Regions from separate parts of the Corallincola spongiicola genome, predicted to be linked through region 2. Evidence: predicted binding sites of a transcription regulator. Region 2 holds the regulator's gene; the other holds the start of a gene.
The links. The regulator MetJ, encoded in region 2, represses methionine synthesis genes. The targets are predictions, from matches to a motif close to TAGACGTCTAGACGTCTA.
Positions count from the first base shown of each region.

Region 1: the regulator MetJ is predicted to act here: its motif matches at 8,194-8,211, upstream of metK (methionine adenosyltransferase).

Region 1 is NZ_SHLY01000007.1:82,174-93,771, reverse strand. Features, by position in the region: gene EXY25_RS16250 (DUF481 domain-containing protein) at 1-465, opposite strand, end outside; gene EXY25_RS16245 (DUF481 domain-containing protein) at 587-1,336, opposite strand; gene EXY25_RS16240 (mechanosensitive ion channel family protein) at 1,519-2,331, opposite strand; gene fbaA (class II fructose-bisphosphate aldolase) at 2,488-3,564, opposite strand; gene EXY25_RS16230 (phosphoglycerate kinase) at 3,695-4,858, opposite strand; gene epd (erythrose-4-phosphate dehydrogenase) at 4,869-5,924, opposite strand; gene tkt (transketolase) at 6,002-7,999, opposite strand; gene metK (methionine adenosyltransferase) at 8,246-9,397, shown strand; gene rsmE (16S rRNA (uracil(1498)-N(3))-methyltransferase) at 9,636-10,367, shown strand; gene gshB (glutathione synthase) at 10,372-11,322, shown strand; gene EXY25_RS16200 (YqgE/AlgH family protein) at 11,424-11,598, shown strand, end outside.
Region 2 is NZ_SHLY01000002.1:124,608-136,205, reverse strand. Features, by position in the region: gene EXY25_RS06270 (ornithine carbamoyltransferase) at 1-769, opposite strand, end outside; gene argB (acetylglutamate kinase) at 900-1,682, opposite strand; gene argC (N-acetyl-gamma-glutamyl-phosphate reductase) at 1,679-2,719, opposite strand; gene ppc (phosphoenolpyruvate carboxylase) at 3,176-5,806, shown strand; gene EXY25_RS06250 (PilZ domain-containing protein) at 5,878-6,531, opposite strand; gene EXY25_RS06245 (hypothetical protein) at 7,027-7,959, shown strand; gene metF (methylenetetrahydrofolate reductase) at 8,046-8,936, opposite strand; gene metJ (met regulon transcriptional regulator MetJ) at 9,183-9,506, opposite strand; gene metB (cystathionine gamma-synthase) at 9,723-10,874, shown strand; gene metL (bifunctional aspartate kinase/homoserine dehydrogenase II) at 10,918-11,598, shown strand, end outside.

The DNA.
Region 1 (11,598 bases), on a different contig from region 2:
TCCCAATTCCAAATCTAGAAAAGCAATATCAGCCTGCCATGCGCGCCAGCCATATCCAGCAGAGATAGTGATCAGATTGCGCATACCGTTAAAGCGATCATTTTCGTAATCCCCAAGCACAAAAGTATAACTACTGGTTTCGTTCCACTCTTTCTCTGCTTTCAGCGTTACCTTATAACGCTCCTGAGAGGTAGATTCGTCATCTTTTTTAAAATCTGATTCGAATCCATAGCGGTTACGCCAGCCAATTAGGAAGTGATCAATCTCAATACGGCTACGATAGCCGGTGGTTTCTGTGTTACCAGTAGAGTTATTGAAACCTGCTTCGACAGAGCCAGCGAAACCTCGGCGAGCCAACTCTTCGTCACTGACTTCATCATCCAGTGGCGACCAAAGATCAGCTAAAGCGGAACAACTAAAGAGAGCGAAAAGAGAAAAGATAAAAGGGATGATGACTAAACGCACTCTCCCCTCCATCTAGATTACAAAAAACAACGATATACGCCTATGTTACTCAAGGCTGACTGAATGGCAATCGTTGAGAGCACAGAGTGGAGCGAACATAGATCCGCTCCTTTTAACAAGATCAGAACTTGTAAAGCAAAGTCACAGCCGTTCGAGTATCAGTACTATCCAGCTCTTCGCCATCATCCTCTTCCGCAGGATCGGTCTGGTGAGTAACAGTGAAAGAGACTTTCATAGCCAATGAGCCAATCACGTTGGCTGTCAGCGCACTTTCAGAACGACTAATCGTATTGTTTTGACCAATTTCAGAACTTAGGCGTTGAGTGAACTTGGCTGTATCACTGATATCCCAAGCTAAGTTACCGGCAAGACGCGCAATCCATTCATCATCTTGCTCATTGGCATCATTAGTACGATAACCAGGACCACCTTCTAAGTCTAAAAACAGAGTTTCTGTTTCTAGAACCCGTTGACCATAGCCGACAGAGATAGTGTTGGCATCTTCCATACCGTTAAAGCGGTCGTTCTCATAGCTGTAACGGAAGAAGGTATAGCTGTTTGGGGCAAACTCCCACTCGCGGTTGCCCTGAGCAGAACCAAAGTAACGCTCTTCTTTGGTCTCTTCATCATCTTCTTTGTAGTCTGTTTCTATAACGTAGTTGTTGCGCCAACCAATCAGGAAATGGTCTACATCGATACGGGTGCGATAAGCGGTGGTCTCAGTGTTACCCGTCGTCATATTGAAACCAAACTCAATACCGCCAGCAAAACCCCGTTTCTTTAATTCTTCTTCAGTTAAATCTGTTTCAGCAAAAACAGGTGCTGATAACAACGATGCAACCGCCAGCACAGGCAATACAAAACCTTTCATAAAATTCCTCTAACTTTTTCTGGGGCAACACTTTGTTATGGTAATGGGTGTGTTACTTAAATGTGACGTGAAAACTAGGTTAATAATTCGACGGGGATTATGCCTGTATTCAAGCAAAAGCTCTAGCACTGTTGCAGTGCTAGGCGCCTCTGCAACAAGTGCTTTGCTAATTCAGCGCAACATTACGGCTTGCTGAGATGCACATCCATCTGCGGGAATGGAATAGCGACGCCGGCTTCGTCATAGGCCCGTTTGATCTGCTCATTAAGATCAAAGAAGACCGTCCAGTAGTCAGGGGTATTCACCCAGCAACGTACAGCAAGATTCACCGATGAATCTGCCAGTGCAGCGACGCCAATAGTGAAATCATCATCTAGCACGAGGGCATGTTGCTTCATCACTTGCTCCGCAACACTCTTTGCCTTAGCTAGATCGCTGTCATAAGAAACGCCGATCACTAAATCGACCCGGCGCTTAGATTCACGACTAAAGTTAGTAATCGCACCACCGGTGACCTGTGCATTGGGTACCACAATCACTTTATTGTCTGGCGTTTTTAGTACCGTCGAAAATATCTGAATAGATTCTACGCTGCCCGACTTGCCGCCCGCTTCCACGTAATCGCCCTTATTAAACGGGCGGAAAATAACGATCAGCACACCGGCGGCAAAATTAGATAACGACCCTTGCAGCGCCAAGCCGATAGCCAAACCGGCCGCAGCAATAACTGCCGCAAAAGAGGTTGTTTCAATACCCAACTGAGACAAGGTGACGATCACAGTTAACGTCATCGCCGCGTAGTAAACCAGATTGCCAATAAAACCGACTAACGTCGCTTCTACAGATTTAGCGTTCATCATTTTTTCGACAATATTACGCACAGAGCGGGAGATCAGGCGTCCAACGAAAAAGATGACTAAGGCCAGCACCACATTGGTGATCAATGCTTGCAACATTGGCTGGCTGTCAGTGATCAAGACTTCAATTTGTTCCATGGGAGTCATTCCTTACTTTTGATTCTTATACGTCTCTCTGAATATGAGACCCCTGTACAACTCTTCCCAGGCGATCCGCCCCATAGTGTGAGCTAGAATCGGCCATAAAAAAACCCGCCTAACGGCGGGTTTTTAAAAATGCTAAAAACAGTTCAATTACAGAACGTCAATCGCATTCAAGTCAGCAAATGCTTTTTCCAGGCGAGTAACCATGCCAGCCTGACCAGCACGCAACCATACGCGAGGATCGTAGTGCTTCTTGTTAGGTGAATCGTCACCATCAGGGTTACCGATCTGGCCCTGCAAGTAAGCTTCTTTCTCTTTGTAGTAATCCATCACACCTTCCCAAGTAGCCCACTGGGTGTCAGTGTCGATGTTCATCTTAATTACGCCGTAACCGATAGACTCTTGGATCTCTTCTTGAGTAGAACCAGAACCGCCGTGGAATACGAAGTTCAAAGAGTTAGCAGGCAAACCATGCTTCTCTGAAACATATGCCTGAGAATCACGCAGGATGGTTGGAGTCAGAACAACGTTACCAGGCTTGTATACACCGTGTACGTTACCGAAAGACGCTGCGATAGTGAAACGTGGGCTAACTGCGTTCAGTTTCTCGTAGGCATAGTCTACTTCTGAAGGCTGGGTATACAGCAAAGAAGTATCCATGTCTGAGTTATCAACGCCATCTTCTTCACCACCAGTACAACCCAATTCGATTTCCAGGGTCATGCCGATTTTGCTCATGCGCTCAAGGTACTTGGCACAAGTTTCGATGTTTTCTTCCAGGCTCTCTTCTGACAAGTCGATCATGTGCGAGCTGAACAGAGGCTTACCAGTTTCTGCGAAGAACTTCTCGCCAGCATCTAACAGGCCGTCGATCCAAGGCAGCAATTTCTTAGCAGCGTGGTCAGTATGCAGGATAACTGGAACACCGTAAGCTTCAGCCATCTGGTGAACGTGCTTAGCACCAGCAATAGCACCCAAGATTTGCGCTGTTTGACCTTCGGCTTTCAGACCTTTACCAGCGAAGAATGCAGCACCGCCGTTAGAGAACTGAACAACAACAGGTGCTTTCACCTTTGCTGCCGCTTCCAAAACACCGTTTACAGAGTCTGTGCCTACACAGTTAACAGCAGGCAGAGCAAAGTTGTTTTCTTTAGCGATGGCGAATACTTTCTGAACATCATCACCGGTAACAACACCAGGCTTTACAACGTCAAAGATCTTAGACATAACAAATTTCCTAATTGAGATACGTTTTCTTAGTGTTCCAAATTGTGACTCAGTTCCATCACTTATGGTTTGCTAACAAATGTAGCAGGAACACAGCAAAAGGCGGGTAAACAACACCCGCCAGCTTGAATTAACCTTTCGCGCGCTCTTCCAGCATTGCTACTGCTGGCAAAGTTTTCCCTTCAACAAACTCAAGGAAAGCGCCGCCGCCAGTAGAGATGTAAGAAACATCTGCTTTAATACCGAACTTGTCGATAGCAGCCAATGTGTCACCACCACCAGCAACAGAGAAGCCTTCGCTCTCTGCAATTGCTTTAGAGATAGACAGTGTACCTGCTTCGAAGTTCTTGAACTCAAAAACGCCGACTGGACCATTCCACAAAATAGTCTTGGCATTCTTCAGGATCTCAGCCAGTTCAGCAGAGCTGTTAGGACCAAGATCGAAAATCATGTCGTCGTCAGTCACTTCACTCACGTCTTTAATTTCTGCTTCAGCATTTTCGTCGAATGCTTTGGCACAAGCAACATCAGTAGCAACTGGGATAGAGCACTCTTTCATCAGCTTTTGCGCTGTAGGGATCAAGTCAGCTTCATAAAGTGACTTACCTACATTGTGGCCAGAAGCCGCGATGAAAGTGTTAGCAATACCACCGCCAACAACCAGTTGGTCAGCAATTTTAGACAGTGACTCAAGTACTGTCAGCTTGGTAGATACTTTAGAACCACCAACGATAGCCACCATTGGGCGCGCAGGCTCAGCCATTGCTTTGCCTAATGCATCCAACTCACCCGCCAACAAAGGGCCAGCACAAGCAACAGGCGCATACTGAGCAACACCGTGGGTTGAACCCTGTGCACGGTGAGCCGTACCAAAGGCATCCATCACGAATACGTCACACAGTGCAGCGTACTGCTTTGCCAGACCTTCTTCGTTCTTCTTTTCGCCTTTGTTAAAGCGAACATTTTCCAGAACAACCAACTCGCCAGCTGCAACGTCAACGCCTGCCAAGTAGTCTTTTGCCAAACGTACTGGTGCTTTAACAGCGTCCGCAAGGTAGTTAACAACAGGCTGCAGTGAAAACTCTTCAGCGTATTCGCCTTCAGTTGGGCGACCTAGGTGAGAAGTCACCATCACTTTTGCACCGGCTTTCAGGGCAATTTCGATGGTAGGCAGTGATGCTAGGATGCGCGCATCCGAAGTCACTTTGCCATCTTTCACAGGTACGTTGAGATCTGCACGGATCAGGACGCGTTTACCGGCCAGATCCAGATCAGTCATTTTAATAACAGACATGGTGATTCCTCTATGTTCGACTGAAGTTAAGCGAATTGGGTTGAGTTTGGGAGACCGCATTCATTATAGACCGACATGTATCAATCATCCGGTTTGCGAATCCCCATTCGTTGTCACACCAAACTAGTAATTTGATCAAATGATGGTGGCTGACTCGTGTTTGCGTTCCATCCACAATCGATGAGTGTGGATCATGATTAAAGTCAGCAGAAACCAAAGGTTCGTCAGTATAAGACAGGATTTGGGAGAATTCTCCCTTAGCTGCGCTTTGTAGTAATTGATTTACATCACGGATCGATACTTTCTTGTGAACTGTAACCGACAAGTCCATCGCAGTCACGTTAATCGTCGGCACTCGCACGGCAATTGCCTCAAATCGACCCGCGAACTTAGGCAAGATCCGCTCCACTCCCACAGACAACTTGGTATCAACAGGAATAATGGAGTGGCCAGCGGCGCGAGTTCGACGTAAATCCGGATGATAGGCATCAATGACGGGTTGATCATTCATCGCCGAATGGATAGTCGTGATCGCGCCAGATTCGATGCCAAACTCATCATCCAATAGCTTGATCACAGGCACGATGCAGTTGGTGGTACAAGAACCGTTAGATACGATCCGATCTTCGGCCTTCAATACAGCTTCATTAACGCCCCAAATAACGGTGGCATCAACGTCTGCTTCGGTACGGGCAGGTTGCGAAAACAAGACCTTTTTCGCGCCAGCAGCAAGATGTTGCTCTGCGTGTTCACGGCGATTAAAGCTACCGGTACATTCAAACACCACATCAATAGCCAACTCATCCCAGGGTAGCTGAGAGATATCGGCCTGCTGTAAGAGTTGAATATCATCATCACCCACCCGCAAAGTCGTCTGTTCCAATTCTACTGAACAGTTAAAACGACCATGGGTAGTGTCATAGCGAGTTAAGTGAGCAATGGCGTCAACATCAGCCAACTCATTAATCGCTACCACCTTAATATCTTGTTCGCCACGCTCATAAAGTGCACGCAGTACACTGCGCCCAATACGGCCATAGCCATTTATCGCAACTCTTATCGTCATACCACAGTCTGATAGGTGCAATTTAAGAAGAGATATAAAAAGGCGAGCCTAAGGCCCGCCTTTAATATCGAGTGGAATTAGCCCAGTAACTCGCGGCAATTTTCCAAAACATTTTTGGTGGTGATACCAAACATCTCGAACAACTGATCCGCAGGAGCGGACTCACCGAACGTTGTCATACCAATCACCCGACCATTCAGGCCAACATACTTGTACCAGTAGTCGACTATTCCGGCTTCAACGGCGACGCGGTTACTTACCGCAGCAGGCAATACAGCTTCTTTATACGCTGCGTCTTGGGCGTCAAACACGTCCGTTGATGGCATTGAAACGACACGCACCTTACGGCCTTCTGCAGTCAACGTGGCATAGGCTTCAACTGCGAGTTGAACCTCAGATCCGGTAGCAATCAGGATAAGCTCAGGCTGACCTTCACAATCCTTCAACACATAACCACCGCGGGCGATATCAGCAACCTGCTGTGGGGTACGATCCTGATGAGCCAAGTTCTGGCGAGTAAAGATAAGGCTAGTAGGCCCCTCTTTACGTTCAATCGCCGCTTTCCAAGACACAGCTGATTCAACCGTGTCACATGGACGCCAGTTTTCCAGATTAGGTGTCATACGCAAGCTGGAAATCTGCTCTACTGGCTGGTGCGTCGGACCATCTTCACCCAAACCGATAGAATCGTGGGTATAAACAAAGATGCTACGCTGCTTCATCAACGCGGCCATACGTACCGCATTACGAGCGTATTCAACGAACATTAAGAAAGTGGCACCGTAAGGTACGAAACCTTTGTGCAGAGCAAGACCATTCATGATGGCTGACATGCCAAATTCACGCACACCGTAAAAGATATAGTTGCCGTCAGCATCATCAGCAGTGAGGCCTTTCGCCCCACTCCACAATGTCAGGTTAGAACCCGCAAGGTCGGCTGAGCCGCCCATGAATTCAGGTAATAATGGGCCATAAGCATTCAGGCAGTTCTGACTTGCTTTACGGGTCGCAATGACTTCGCCTTTGGCTTGCAGGTCAGCAATGTACTGATCTGCTTGCGCTGAGAACTCAGCAGGCAGGTCACCCTTCATGCGGCGCTCGTACTCAGCGGCTAACTCAGGGTGCTCGCCACGATAAGCAGCAAATTTGTCATGCCAAGCGGCTTCTTCGGCCTGACCCGCATCTTTCGCACTCCACTGCTCGTAGTGATCAGCAGGGATCTCAAATGCACCATGCTTCCAACCAAGGAATTCACGTGATGCAGCGATCTCTTCATCGCCTAATGGCGCACCGTGACAGTCGTGGCTACCAGCTTTATTCGGCGAGCCGTAACCAATCACAGTCTTACAACAGATAAGGGTTGGCTTGCCAGTTTCTGCACGCGCCGCATCGACTGCTGCTGCAATCGCTGCAGCATCATGGCCATCAACCGCTGGAATAACGTGCCAGCCGTATGATTCGAAACGCTTGGCCGTGTCATCGGTAAACCAGCCTTCAACTTCACCGTCAATTGAGATGCCGTTGTCATCCCAAAATGCAATCAACTTACCTAGACCCAAGGTGCCAGCCAATGAACAGGCTTCATGGGAGATACCTTCCATCAAGCAACCGTCACCGAGGAAGCAATAGGTGTAGTGGTCAACCACATTATGAACACCACGGTTAAACTGCGCGGCCAATGATTTTTCTGCGATCGCAAAACCAACCGCATTGGTGATGCCCTGACCCAGTGGCCCGGTGGTAGTTTCTACACCCGGCGCATAACCATATTCAGGGTGACCAGGGGTTTTAGAATGCAATTGACGGAAGTTTTTCAAATCATCAATTGAGAGGTCGTAGCCTGTGAGGTGTAACAGGGAATACAACAACATAGAACCGTGGCCGTTGGATAATACGAAACGATCGCGGTCAACCCATTCAGGATTAGTTGGGTTGTGCTTCATATAATCGCGCCAGAGAACCTCCGCGATATCAGCCATACCCATAGGTGCGCCGGGGTGACCCGACTTAGCTTTTTGTACACCATCCATGCTCAGTGCACGGATTGCGTTGGCAAGATCACGACGAGAAGGCATCGAATACTCCCAGCTCTATAATTTGAAGTGTCTGAAAAAATGGACGCATATTGTCAATGTTTCTGTGTACATTAGCAACGAAATTCTACGCCTCTATATATGTAATCTATTATTTACGTTTACACGTACAACAAAGCGGTTATGCGCTTTTTTTACGATCGGGGCTAGCACATTTGCAGCTCTCTTGGTTAGAATAGACGTCTAGACGTTCATACATATATAAGTCTATCTATCTGGATGACACCCATGGCACAACATTTATTTACCTCCGAATCCGTTTCTGAGGGGCACCCCGACAAAATCGCAGATCAGATCTCTGATGCTGTTCTCGATGCAATTCTCGAACAGGACTCTATGGCACGCGTAGCCTGTGAGACCCTGGTTAAAACCGGCATGGTGCTAGTGGCAGGCGAAGTCACTACTGAAGCATGGGTAGATATCGAACAACTGGTACGTGATACCGTTCGAGATATTGGCTATGTGCACTCAGATATGGGCTTTGACGCTGACTCCTGTGCTGTCGTTAACGCTATCGGTAAACAATCGCCTGATATCGCTCAAGGTGTTGACCGCGGTGATCCTCGCGAGCAGGGGGCTGGTGACCAAGGCTTGATGTTCGGTTACGCCAGCAACGAGACTGATGTCCTGATGCCTGCGCCAATTACTTATGCCCACCGCCTCGTAAAGCGTCAGGCTGAAGTACGTAAGAACGGCACACTTCCTTGGTTACGCCCAGACGCTAAAAGCCAGGTAAGTTTTGTTTATGAAAACGGCAAGCCTGTTGGCATTGATGCTGTGGTGTTATCGACACAGCACTGTGACAGCGTCAGCCAAAGTGACCTGGTAGAAGCGGTTCGCGAAGTCATTATCGATCCGGTATTACCCCGCGAATGGCTAAACGACAAGACCAAGTACTTCATCAACCCCACCGGTCGCTTTGTTATCGGTGGCCCGATGGGTGACTGCGGCTTAACTGGCCGGAAGATCATCGTTGATACTTACGGTGGTATGGCTCGCCACGGTGGCGGTGCGTTCTCCGGTAAAGATCCGTCAAAAGTTGACCGTAGCGCCGCTTACGCTGGCCGTTACGTGGCAAAAAACATTGTTGCTGCTGGGTTGGCTGAACGCTGTGAGATCCAGGTAAGTTATGCCATTGGCGTAGCCGAACCGACCTCTATCAGCGTCGAAACCTTTGGTACAGGTAAAGTGGCTGACGAGCTGTTAGTTAAACTGGTTAGAGAACACTTTGACCTGCGTCCATATGGTCTCACTGAAATGTTAGATTTAGTGCAGCCTATCTATAAAGAAACCGCCGCTTATGGTCACTTTGGCCGTGAGCAGTTCCCTTGGGAGCAGGTTAATAAAATAGACGCTCTGCGCGCCTCTGCAGGCTTATAATTGACTGACTAAATTTGCCGCACCCGTGTATTAGCCCCCCCCACAAAGTGCTGTGGGTGCCATGCACTTGCGGCAAGGCTCACCCCGCGTAGTGTTTTGGGTGTACCGTTCATCCTGAAAATAAAGGTAAGCGAAAGCTTGCCTTTTTTGTTTATACTGCGTTGATTGATCACGTAAACTGGCTTCGCTTTCTTCGCTCTGCTTTTCAGTATCGTTTGGTCAGGATAAGAGTTACATCATGCGCAACATTCGACTATTTCACCCAGAACCGCTGACCTCTCCGTCAACGGTCGAGCTAAGTAGTGATGCCGCGGGTCACGTGGCGCGCGTACTCCGAATGCGCCTCGGCGATCCGGTGACGCTTTTTAATGGCGACGGTCATGAGTATCTTGGAACACTCAGTGTTGTCGACAAGCGCAATGTGTCAGTGCAGATACAGCAAGCTCACCCCGCAGATCGGGAAAGCCCACTTGCGATCCACTTAGGCCAAGGAATAAGCCGTGGTGAAAAGATGGATATCACAATACAGAAGTCAGTCGAGTTGGGCGTACAAGAGATCACACCACTGATTACCGAACGTTGCGGCGTCAAGCTCAACAATGAACGCTGGGAGAAGAAAGTCGCACATTGGCAGAAAGTGGCTATCAGTGCCTGCGAACAGTGTGGCCGCAACAGAGTGCCGCGTATCAATTCGCCCCAGCCGCTCTCTGACTGGTTGGCCAGAACAACTGACGCCACTCGTCTCACTTTGCATCCTCATACCGATACCAGCTTTAGCAACATGGCGGCGCCTGGGGATCAGGTAGAGATACTTATCGGCCCCGAGGGCGGACTCTCCGAGCAGGAGATTACCGTCGCTGAGCAAGCGCAATTTTTTACCGTCAAACTCGGTCCTCGCATATTACGAACAGAAACCGCGGCGTTGGTTGCTATCAGCGCTTTGCAACTCAGATTTGGTGACTTGGGATAACAGAATGACTATTACCGTCGGTATCGTGATGGACCCCATCACAGATATAAATATCAAGAAAGACAGCAGCTTTGCCATGCTAATGGCGGCACAGGCGCGGGGTTGGCAACTGCGCTATATGGAGATGGCCGATCTTTACCTCGACCAAGGCAAGGCCTACGGCAGAATGGCACCACTGCAAGTACAGCAAGATGCAGAGAATTGGTTCACTTTGGGCGCGGCCGAAGAGTTACCGTTGACGGAACTTGATGTGGTATTGATGCGCAAAGACCCCCCCTTTGATACCGAGTATATCTACGCCACCTACATGCTAGAGCGAGCCGAAGATGAAGGTGTACTCATCGTCAATAAGCCACAAAGCCTGCGCGATGCCAACGAAAAGCTGTTTACTGCTTGGTTTCCCGAGTTAACCCCCCCTACGCTAGTCACCCGTCGAGCTGACAATATTCGTCGTTTCTATGCCAAACATGACGACATTATTCTAAAGCCGCTGGACGGCATGGGCGGCGCTTCGATTTTCCGGATCAAACCCAACGATCCAAACCTAGGGGTGATCATCGAAACCCTGACGGAACATGGCCAACGCTACTGTATGGCGCAAGCGTTTATTCCAGACATTAAAGATGGCGACAAACGGATCCTGATGATCGATGGTGAACCAGTCCCCTACTGCTTGGCGCGTATCCCCGCCAAAGGAGAAACCCGTGGCAACCTCGCCGCTGGCGGCCGAGGTGAAGCGCGGCCTCTGAGTGAAAGTGATTGGCGTATTGCCCGTGCTGTCGGACCGACGTTAAAAGCCAAAGGGCTGATCTTTGTTGGCCTGGATATCATTGGTGAAGGGCTGACTGAGATCAACGTCACCAGCCCAACCTGTATTCGTGAAATAGAAGCGGCATTCGATATCGATATTGCTGGTCAGTTAATGGACGCCATTGCGCAGCGAATAGCCAACTAACCCTTTTTCAATATGGCGGCTAAGGAATTATGGCCGCCTTAGCTGAGTTTTACGCCAGCAACTGCCATAATAATAGTGTCTGTAGTAACCGAGTGAAATGTATGGAAAGTCTGCGCGATCACCTGCTTATTGCCATGCCGTCGCTGAAAGATCCGTTTTTTTCACGCAGCGTCACCTATATCTGTGAGCATGATGACAAAGGGGCGATGGGTCTCATCATTAACCAACCCGCGCCCATCACCGTTAGCGAGCTACTCAAGCAGGTTGAACACCTTG
Region 2 (11,598 bases):
CGCCAGTATTCGCCATCAACTCAGCATTGATCTGATATGAAGAGAACACGGCTTTAATCTGATCCAATGGCGTGCTGTCACCCATCGACACCCAAGTATCGGCATAAATGGCGTCAACACCGTTGAGCGCACTCAACTCACTGGAGATAGTCAGCTTACCGCCAGTACGCGCATTAATCGCCTGACAATCAACCACAACCTGACCATCCACGTTATAACCTGGAGGACAGACCACCACCATTTCAGCGCCGATCTGCGCCGCCAACAACATCAGTGAATGGGTCACATTATTGCCATCACCGACATAGGCCAGTTTCACTTTTGACGGATCGCCAAGCTTTTCCTGTAACGCGAGAAAATCGGCCAATGCCTGACAAGGGTGATAGAGATCGCTCAGTGCATTGATCACCGGAATAGAACCACCCGTCGCAAGCTGCTCCAACGTACTCTGCTTAAACACACGCGCGACGATGCCATCAGCCCAGCAGGAGATATTCGCGCCGAAGTCTTTTACTGTTTCCCGTGCGCCTAGCTCACCATTTTGCTGATCCAGATAGACCGCGTGGCCACCCATTTTATTTAAACCGATGTCGAAGCTCACCCGCGTCCGCAGCGATGGCTTCTCAAATAACATCACCACACTTTTGCCACGCAGGGCATTGGCGTAATCCTGAGGAGCAGCCTTAATTTTTGCGGCTTGATCCAGCAAATGAAGGATCTGCTCTTTATCGAGATCCTTCAGTGTTAACAGGTGATTTAATGGTTTCATCTAACACTCCATCATGTCTGCGGCTTCTCGCCTCTTCTTGCAGACATCTGTTTCGTTCTTTCTCGTATGCCATCAAGATGGTATACGCATTAATTCTTTTGCTGTGTTTTGCTGCTTAACGCGATGCAGCCTAGCCCAGCACCTTAGTGCCTACCGGCTTACCAGCCAACAGGTCGGTCAATTTTTCTGGCTCACGCCAGCTGGCCACAGCAATACTGCGACCGAGCGTTCGTGCGGCTTGCAGTGCAGCTTGCACCTTAACAGCCATACCATCGGTGATCACACCCTCAGCAACCAGTTGATCGGCTTTTTGCTGATCAATTTCTGGGATCAACTGACGCTCACCATCGAGAATGCCTTCGACATCGGATAACAGCACCAGTTCCGCTTGCAGTAATTGACACAACGCCAGCGCAGCCTGATCGGCGTTAACATTCAACAACTGACCTTCGCGAGATACGGCGATAGAACTAATAATGGGTGTATAGCCATTATCGACCAACAACTTCAACAAGGCCGGATCACCCGCTGAGCCATCTTCGCTGCACTGCCCGACACACCCTAATGCAGGATCGAGTACGCTGGCTTCGACAGTGAACGCATCGCCGATACAAACACCCACCGCTTTCATGCCCGCATTCAGGCCATAAGCTAATAACTGTTTATTGCTGGTGCCCGCTAAAGCGCCGGTGATCACAGCCATCTGCTCCGGTGGCGTGATCCGCAGGCCATCTTTCTTTTCACTGACCATGCCCATGGCAGCCAACTGCTGTTCAACGATACAGCCGCCACCGTGAATGATCATCACTGGCCGCAAACGCTGAACGTCCGCCAAGGCTGCAAACAGTGCTTGCAATGCCTGAGCATTTTCCAGCAAGGCACCGCCAACTTTAATCAGTACCGGAGCACTCATAGCGCAGCCTTCTTACTTATCGGATAATTGGTTAAACCAAAACGAATATTGGCGCACTGGATCGCTTGTGACGCGGCGCCTTTTAGTAGATTGTCGATAGCCGAACCAATCACGATATGACCGCTTTCCAAATCTGCTTTCCAGCCGATATCGCAATAGGGCGTATTGGCCACACCACCGATGCTTGGCCAATGACCTGGCGACAGCTGATTATACAAACGCACCGCTGGCTTACCGGCATAGGCGTGGTCATAGGCTTGGTCAATTGCTGCTGCCGTCACCCCATCCGCCAGTTGAGCGGTGATAGTAGCCACGATACCGCGAGGGAAGTTGCCAAGATGTGGCGTAAAGATAACTGAATTTCCCAAATGCAGAGCGATCTCAGGCTGATGCCGATGATTAAGGACGCCGTATGGGTTGTAGCTGACTTCACAGAAACTATTCACCATGCTGGCTTTACGCCCAGCACCAGATACACCGCTAACAGCGTTAATCACCGGCGTAGTCTCTGCTTTAAGTAAGCCTGCTTCCTGCAAAGGTTTTAACGCCAACAGGCTAGCAGTAGGGTAACAGCCCGGCACAGCAACCAATTGAGCGTGACTGATCTCAGCCGCATTCCATTCTGCTAAGCCATAAACGGCCTGCTCAAGCCATTCGGGGGAGTCATGGGTAAAGCCATAAAACTGGTCATAAGGCGCGGCCGTATCAAAACGGAAACCACCAGACAGATCCATGACCGTGACGCCAGTTTCCAGCAAGCCGGGCGCCAGAGCCACTGAGACCTTATGATCCGTGGCGAGAAAAACCAGATCCACGCCTTCAGCGGCTTTGGCTACATCGGCTGTGGCCAAGGGTGTCAAAGGCAGGTTTAGCTGGCCGAGATAGCGTCGATGAAGAGTTCCTAATTCGGTGTCGGCATCAGCACTACGCTCTGATACATAGATAGCCTTAAGCGTCATCTGTGGATGCTGCTCAACCAAATTTGCTAATTCGGCGCCGGTATAACCACTGGCACCGATAATGGAACATTTCACCATCTGTTTTTGCCCCTCCGCAAGGAACCCTAACTATAGTTGTTCTAACCTTACTCACTCTTCGATTGCTTATCGTATTCGCCTTTCCAGTCATTGGAACTGCCATACTGGCTGATAAAGAATGAGCCTTATGTTGGCAAAGCTAAATCAAAATGACTTCTTATGCAAGATATCTGCATTTTTATTGGGTTTATTCATTTTTCGCAGCAGCCATTGAACTGGAATGTAAACTTTACGTATATATAACGAAAAACAGGCACCATCGCGCGACTATTAACCATTCGCTAAGTTGCATAATTATTAAAATCGGGAGTTAACATATGCACTAGTGCACATTGCACGCAGTTTCCTTTATTATTTGAACCTCTAAAGTTTGTTTTGTGGCAAAAAGCTATCCAGCTTTGCGCGATAGCCTTGCCGGTTTTTTGCTAGCACACATGCACATAAGGTATTACCAGTATGGATAAATACGCGGCGCTAAGAAGCAATGTCAGCTTCCTCGGCACCCTACTGGGTCGAGCGATCCAGCATGACATGGGTGACGCCTTTCTCGAAAAAATTGAGTCGATTCGACAATTGTCTAAAGGTGCCCAGTCTGGTTCGGAGCAAGACAGAGCAGCCCTTATTGATATTCTGAACTCTCTTGGCGATGAAGAGCTGCTGCCCGTTGCCAAAGCGTTCCAACAGTTTCTTGCCCAAGCCAATATGGCAGAGCAGTTTCACACCATCTCTCGTGATGGGCGGCAACAAGTAGACAAGCCAGATCCATTCGGCGAACTGTTTGACCGTTTGCACGCACAAGAGGTGTCTGCAGATGAGATCATTGATGCGCTGACCACGCTCAATATTGAATTGGTATTAACCGCGCATCCAACTGAAGTGAATCGTCGAACCCAGATCAACAAGTATGTGCAAGCGGCGCACTGCTTGGGGGATTTGGAAAGTCCACTGAACACAGAGCGGGAAAAAGGCTTGGTTGAAAACCGCCTGGAGCAGTTGATCACCCAGGTGTGGCACACCAACGAGATCCGCGACCAACGCCCGACCCCTGTAGACGAAGCCAAGTGGGGCTTCGCCGTTATCGAACACTCACTTTGGGAAGCGGTACCGAGCTTTCTGCGTGATCTCAACGCGGAACTGGATAGTCGCTTTGGCCGAAAGCTTCCGGTCGATGGCGTGGCGCCCATTCGCTTTGCCAGTTGGATGGGCGGCGACCGTGACGGTAACCCGTTTGTTACGGCCAAGGTGACCCGCGAAGTGCTGTTGCTGGCGCGCTGGAAAGTGGCCGATCTCTATATTCGCGATTTAGGGCCACTGATTGGCGAGTTGTCGATGAGCCAATGCGACGACGCCCTTGCTGACTACAGTAACGGTGCCAAAGAACCCTACCGCCATGTACTTAAGCGTTTGCGAGATCACCTGCGCGCCACCCGCGAAGGGATCGAAGCGGTATTGGATGGTCGCTCTGTAGGGGTATGCCCTCTGATCCGTGATGTCAAAGATATCCGTGAGCCCCTGCAACTCTGCTACGAATCATTGCATAACTGTGGCATGGGCGTAGTCGCTGATGGCGCCCTATTAGATACCCTGCGCCGTGTCGCCTGTTTCGGTATTAATCTGGTAAAACTGGATGTTCGTCAAGATGCTGCGCGCCATGCCGATGCGATTGGCGAGATCACCCGTTATTTAGGGTTGGGTGATTACAGCAGCTGGCGTGAAGAGGATAAACAAGCCTTCCTGTTGCAGGAGCTGGCCAGTAAACGGCCATTACTTCCGAAGCAGTGGCAACCCAGCGCAGATACGCAAGAAGTATTAGACACCTGCGAAGTGATCGCTGAACAGCACCCGGATGCCCTCGGCACCTATGTGATCTCGATGGCATCAGATCCTTCCGATGTGTTAGCTGTACAACTGTTACTAAAAGAGTCTGGTGTCAGCTTTAACATGGGCGTCGCGCCACTGTTTGAAACTCTGGATGACCTCAATGGTGGTGCAGACTGTATCAAGCGCTTACTGGAGATTGACTGGTATCGCGGCTATATCAAAGGCCATCAGGAAGTGATGATTGGCTACTCTGATTCCGCTAAAGATGCCGGCATGATGGCCGCGGCATGGGCACAGTACAGTGCGCAGGAAGATCTGGTACAGGTCTGTAAAGAAGCTGACGTCGCTTTGATGCTGTTTCACGGCCGCGGCGGCACTATTGGACGTGGGGGCGGCCCGGCACACAATGCGATCCTGTCTCAACCTCCAGGTTCGTTAGATGGCGGTATTCGCGTCACTGAACAGGGCGAAATGATCCGGGTGAAATTTGGTTTACCAGAAGTCGCTCAGCACTCACTGGCGTTATATGGCAGTGCCGTGCTCGAAGGTAAACTGCTACCACCTCCGGTACCGGAGCAAAGCTGGCGCCAGCTAATGGATCAGCTGTCTGCAACCTCCTGTGAAGCCTATCGTGCAGTGGTGCGCGGCGAGCCTCAATTCGTCGAATACTTCCGCGCTGCAACACCGGAAGTTGAGCTGGGCAAACTGCCATTGGGTTCACGCCCACCGAAGCGTAAACCCACTGGCGGAATTGAAAGCTTGCGTGCTATCCCATGGATCTTCGCTTGGGCTCAGAACCGGTTAGTGTTGCCGGCCTGGTTAGGCTCACCTGCGGGTCTAAAAGAGGTGATAGCCAATGGCCAACAACCTCTGCTCGAAGAGATGTTCGAACAGTGGCCATTCTTCCGCACCCGCCTCAACATGCTTGAGATGGTGTTCATGAAAGCTGAACCTGAAGTTTCCAAGTATTACGAGCAGGTATTGGTGCCGCAAGAGCTGCACGCACTGGGTGACAAGCTTCGCGCTCAGCTACAGGAAGGGATCGACATTGTATTGTCGCTGACACACGATAACGATCTGATGGAACGGGAAACATGGCAGCAACAGTCTATTAAGCTACGTAACCCTTACATGGACCCATTGCATATGTTGCAAGCAGAGCTGCTGCGACGTTCTCGCGCATCAGACGAGGTTTGCAATGCTGTGGATCAGGCATTGATGGTGACCATGACCGGGATCTCTGCGGGTATGCGTAATACCGGTTAATCCCAAAGTAGCAAAAAACGAAAAAGCCACCTAATCCAGGTGGCTTTTCTGTCTCTAGGCCTACTCAAAATCTAGGCAGACTCTGCCATCTCCGATGACTTCGGCGTGACGTCGGGCATTTCCCACTCAGGGTGCTGCTGTTTATGTTGCTCGAACAAAAAGCGCCCCAATGCTTGCTCTAAATCGGGTTCATCAAATAACAGGTTGTAAGCCACCGTTTGCTGGTCAATACGCCTAACTTTTGCGCCAGAAAGAGGCAGTAGCGAACCACACTCGGGCAATTCCAGCTGCAACTCCAGCTTCTCTGGTGCGGGGCCTTCATGTTCAGGCAGTGTCACAGAGAAGCCGCTGAGAGAAATATCATGCACCTTCAGTTCAGCTTCTTTGCCGCATGCTTCCAACAAACGCAGCGGTAACTGGGGCTGCATCCGCCATTGCCGCATAGTGGGGCCGGTTTCGAAGATCTGTGGCGCCTGTAACTCCATGGTTAAACGGTTAAACTCGTCCTGAAACAACTGTAACGGAAAGATAAGACGGCGGTTTTTGAACTGCGCCACCATCTGCATACTGGCAGCCTGTCCGAGACGGCCAAGCATTTCACTGTGCTCTTGATCACCATCCAACGTAAACGACGGCTGAACCTGATTTCCTTCAGGCAAGCGACTGAACATCACTTCATTGAGAAAACTCAACTCTTCAGATTCTAAAATTGACGACTCACTCATTTGCGACATCCTTGGGCTGCAAACGTGGGATTTCTGCTGAAAAAACAGTCACTATTCGTGCCAATTATGCACAGTTCACATTTTTTTAACAAGTGTGTGTTAGTGCAAACTGTTATCAAATTTCAACCGGCATAGCTTGTCAGCTGTTCATGAGTAGCCAACGCAAGCGGACTGCTTGTTCGAGTCACGGCTACAGATCACTATCAAGGAGTATCGAACAGCAACGAAAGTCACCACTATTCCTAATACTCTCATTGCCGACGAACCAAAATAAAAGCAAGAGAGCTGCTTTGTGATGATCTAAACAACTAACGACGATTCAGCGGTACTACGCGGAACCAAACCCACTCACCAATGCCGCCACCTAGAAAAAATAAATTAATTAAAACAGCCTATTGAGATCTAAAACGGTGATTTTAACTAACGAAGCATTAGTTGATCACCTATCATTAAATAACGCGGGGGAATACGCGATTTAAGACAACAGGACAGCGAATGGCGTTAACATCAGGGTCCAATAAGCAACAGCCTCAACCAGTTATTGATCGAATAAAATCAACCAAACTCGGCCCATTTGTATTAAAGATTTCCCATCACTTCAGCGACGGCTCGGTTTACCACTGGACATCTCGGGCTCACCGTAAAGGTAGTGGCCATGGTGCAGTCAACCAAACAAGTCCCACTCTTAGTCAGCAGCTATTGGTTTTTCGGCCGACATTTTTAAGCTGGTGTATGGCGATGCTATTCATGATCGGTGCCGTTTGTTTTGCCGCCCCCTGTATCAACGAGGTCTGGCCTGGGCTAATCAATCACTGGTTAGAAGATGTCGACACCATCAATATGGTGTTTTTTGTTGGCTCTATCTTCTTCACCAGTGCCGCTTACCTACAGCTTCTCGAGGTGGTCAATGCTGATCGACGGGCAGAATTAGAAGCAGGTGTTACGCCCACTAACCCCTTCACGTGGTTCAGCTGGCAACCTAATCAGATTGGCTGGTTAAGTGCATTTATCCAGCTTGCCGGTACCTTGTTCTTCAATCTGAATACCTTTGATGTGATGTTAAGTGACCTGAACTGGTTGCAACAAGATTTACTGATCTGGACTCCCGACATCATCGGTTGCCTCTGTTTCCTGGCGGCCAGCGGTCTTGCGGTAATTGAAGAGTGCCACAGCTTTTGGGCATGGAAGCCACGCTCTATTTCATGGTGGGTCGTCATGGTTAACATGCTCGGCTCTATCGCCTTTATGGTCGCAGGCGTATTCACGCTGATCTTACCCAGTAGCCAGGAGGTTCTCGACTTGTATCAAATCAACCTTTGGACCTTAGTCGGCGCAGTCTGCTTTTTTGTTGGCGCTTATCTGACCCTACCAGAAATGACGCAGTGGAAACGTCCAGCCATGTTAGTTCGGCAACAGGCTCATAACTGACTCTAGATAGTTGGAACAAGCCTAACGTGAGAAGAAAAAGAGCCGGCCTATGGCCAGCTCTTTTTTTGCTTAAATAATCTGTTGGATTAGTTACTCGGACGTACGCCCAATGAATGGCAGATGGCGTAACTCAGATCAGCACGATTCAGGGTATAGAAGTGAAAGTCTTTCACGCCCTCTTTCGCCAGCACCTTGACCATATCCATAGCGATCGATGCGCCGAGCAGGTTACGCGTCATGGCGTCATCATCAAGGCCGTCATACATTTTATGCAGCCACTGCGGTAGATGAACGCTGGTCATGCCTGCGAAGCGTTTAAGTTGGTTAAAGTTTGATACCGGCAATATACCTGGCACGATCTCAACATCGATACCCGCGGTGACACACCGGTCACGAAAACGCAGATAGCTTTCCACATCAAAGAAAAACTGGGTGATGGCACGGTTGGCACCGGCATCCACTTTGCGTTTTAGGTTAATCAGATCCGCTTGCGCACTTTTCGCTTCTGGGTGCACTTCTGGGTAGGCCGCTACCGAAATATCAAAATCCGCTTCCGATTTCAGCAAAGCCACCAGATCTGCCGCATACATATCTGGGCGCTCATTGCTGCCTTCCGGCAAATCACCACGTAGTGCGACAATCTCCCGAATACCATTTTGCCAGTAATCACGGGCGATCTGGCGTAACTCATCTCGGCTGGCATCAATACAAGTTAAGTGAGGGGCAGCGGTCAAGCCGGTATCTTTCTTAATCCGCTTAACGATGTCGTGGGTACGATCCCGTTCACCGCTGCAGGCACCATAAGTCACTGAGACAAATTTAGGCTTTAGAGGGGCTAAACGCTCAATCGAGTTCCACAGCGTCTGCTCCATCTTTTCATTACTTGGCGGGAAGAACTCAAAAGAAACATTGATCTTGCCAAGCTCCGACAAGCTTTGGTTCAACAGACCTATCTGCTGTGCGTGACTTAATGCCATTTCACTTAACTCCCTGGCCTTGCCAGTGCTGAATGCAATGTGACTCACAGGGTCACATTTAGATGTTTAGACGTCTATACGGCCTAAATTTGAGGTGATCGGCATTTAATGTCAAGTCATTTTTGTGCCAAAACACCGAGCGCAACAGCACTCAGTTTGCCCGTGCCTTACCCGTTAGGTGACCAAAAGGCGATAAAAAAGGAGGCAACGGCCTCCTTATTACGCAATCCAAATGACGGTGAGCGACTAATCTTCGGTGTGCAGATCCGGGATCGGTAAGCCTAACTCTTCCATCTGCTTGCGTACCTCTTCAGGCAAGTCATCTGGACTGTCTTTTCGTAGGTCGTCATCAGCGGGCAGCGGTTGCCCTGTGTAGGCATGCAGAAACGCTTCACAAAGCAGCTCACTATTAGTGGCATGGCGTAAATTATTAACCTGACGACGCGTACGTTCGTCGGTCAGGATCTTAAGCACCTTAAGCGGAATAGAAACAGTGATTTTTTTAACCTGCTCATTCTTCTTACCATGCTCTGCATAAGGGCTGATATATTCGCCGTTCCACTCTGCCATGTCAGCGCTGCCTACCTTCGTTTGCTGCAAATAACCCTGCTGATTGTACCGAGTCAGACGAGTCAGTCAAATATAGCAATCCAAATGGCGGGATGTTTAGACGTCCAGATATCTTGACGTCTGAAAGTTCATCCCTTATCGTTGCCTCATGCCCGCCTCTGCCTGCATATTTTGATGTCCAGCAGATGGCCCCTTAGCCAAAGTGAGAGCAACCAGATGAGCAAACGTAACATTGCCACCGTATCGGTGCGTGCCGGTATCGATACTGACCATCAGCACGGTGCTGTGGTGCCGCCAATCTATCTGTCCAGCAACTATACGTTTGCGGACTTCGATCAGCCGCGACAATATGATTACACACGTTCAGGCAACCCTACCCGTGATGCGCTAGCCGAAGCGTTAGCTGAACTCGAACAGGGCGCGAAAGGCGTAATCACCAGCACGGGTATGGCGGCAGTGCATTTGGCTACCATGTTATTAGAAGCCGATGATCTGCTGGTTGTTCCTCACGACTGTTATGGCGGTAGCTATCGCCTGTTCACCAATTTAGAAAAGAAAGGCCATTTCAAATTGTTGGTGGTTGATCAGAATGATCCCACCGCGTTCGCTGCGGCGTTGGCACAAAAGCCAAAAATGGTTTGGGTAGAAACACCAAGTAACCCACTGCTACGTGTGGTTGACGTGGCAGCTATCTGCGAGCAAGCCCACGCTCAAGGTGCCTTAGTCACGGTTGATAACACTTTCCTGTCACCGGTATTGCAACAGCCGTTAACTCTGGGTGCAGATATCGTCGTCCACTCTACAACCAAATACATTAACGGCCATTCCGACGTTGTTGGCGGTGCCGTTGTCGCCAAAGAGCAGGCAATGGGAGATGATTTAGCTTGGTGGGCAAACTGTATCGGGATCACAGGTTCTCCGTTTGACAGCTTCCTGACCATGCGGGGTTTGCGCACGCTCAAGCCACGAGTGAAACAACACCAGGATAATGCCGCGGAGATCATCAAATTCTTACAGCAACAAACCAAAGTTGCGGCGATTTATCACCCGAGCCTGCCGGATCATCCAGGCCACGAGATCGCCAAGCGTCAGCAGCATGGTTTTGGTGCCATGTTGAGCTTTGAGCTGAAAGGCGGCGTCGATGAGGTAAAAGCATTTCTCAGTGGTCTGAGTTTGTTCTCATTGGCAGAATCTCTTGGCGGTGTAGAAAGCTTAGTTGCCCACCCGGCAACCATGACCCACGCAGCCATGGATGAAGCAGCGCGCATTGAAGCGGGCATTGGCAACAACCTGCTTCGTTTATCTGTCGGCATCGAAGATGTGGCAGATCTAATTGCAGATCTGCAAGCGGGCTTTGATGCGGTTTAAGTTATAATTGGCCGACTGGCATAACCTAAGGTAATCAGCCGATATGTGGCAGCACGCACAGCGCAGTGAATCCGTGTCATCACGGAGCAGAGTTCATAAGTTTGGTGGCAGTAGTTTGGCCGATGCAGATTGCTATCTGCGGGTCGTAGAGCTGCTAAAAGAGCACACCTCCGCAGGGGATCTTGTGGTGGTCTCAGCGGCGGGTAAAACCACCAACGCGCTGGTGTTGTGCAGCAAAAGTGCGGGCAGCAATGACGAGCTGGTAAAACAAACCTTAACTGATCTGGAGCGCTTTCAAGGCAGTCTGATCACCCAGCTGTTAGACGGTGCCGCGGCAAAACAAGCCCTGCAATCGTTAAGCGATGATCTCAACCAGATCCAGACTCTGCTGCAAGCTGGCGATGAGTCGGCGCGCTATAACGAAACTGTCGGATTTGGCGAGCTATGGTCAGCTCGGCTACTGGCGGCATTGCTCAATCAGTCCACTGTTCCCGCAGGCTGGTTGGATGCACGCGAGATTTTCTCGGCACAACCGGGACCGCAACCAGAGATCGATGTTGCACTGTCGCAGCCAAAACTGGCCGAACAACTGTTACAGCGCCAAGAGGAGCTCACCATTGTCACTGGCTTTATCAGCCGTGGCCCGGACGGTGAAACCGTGACCCTTGGCCGTAACGGCAGTGACTACAGCGCGACTATGCTGGCCACCTTAGCCGATGCGCAA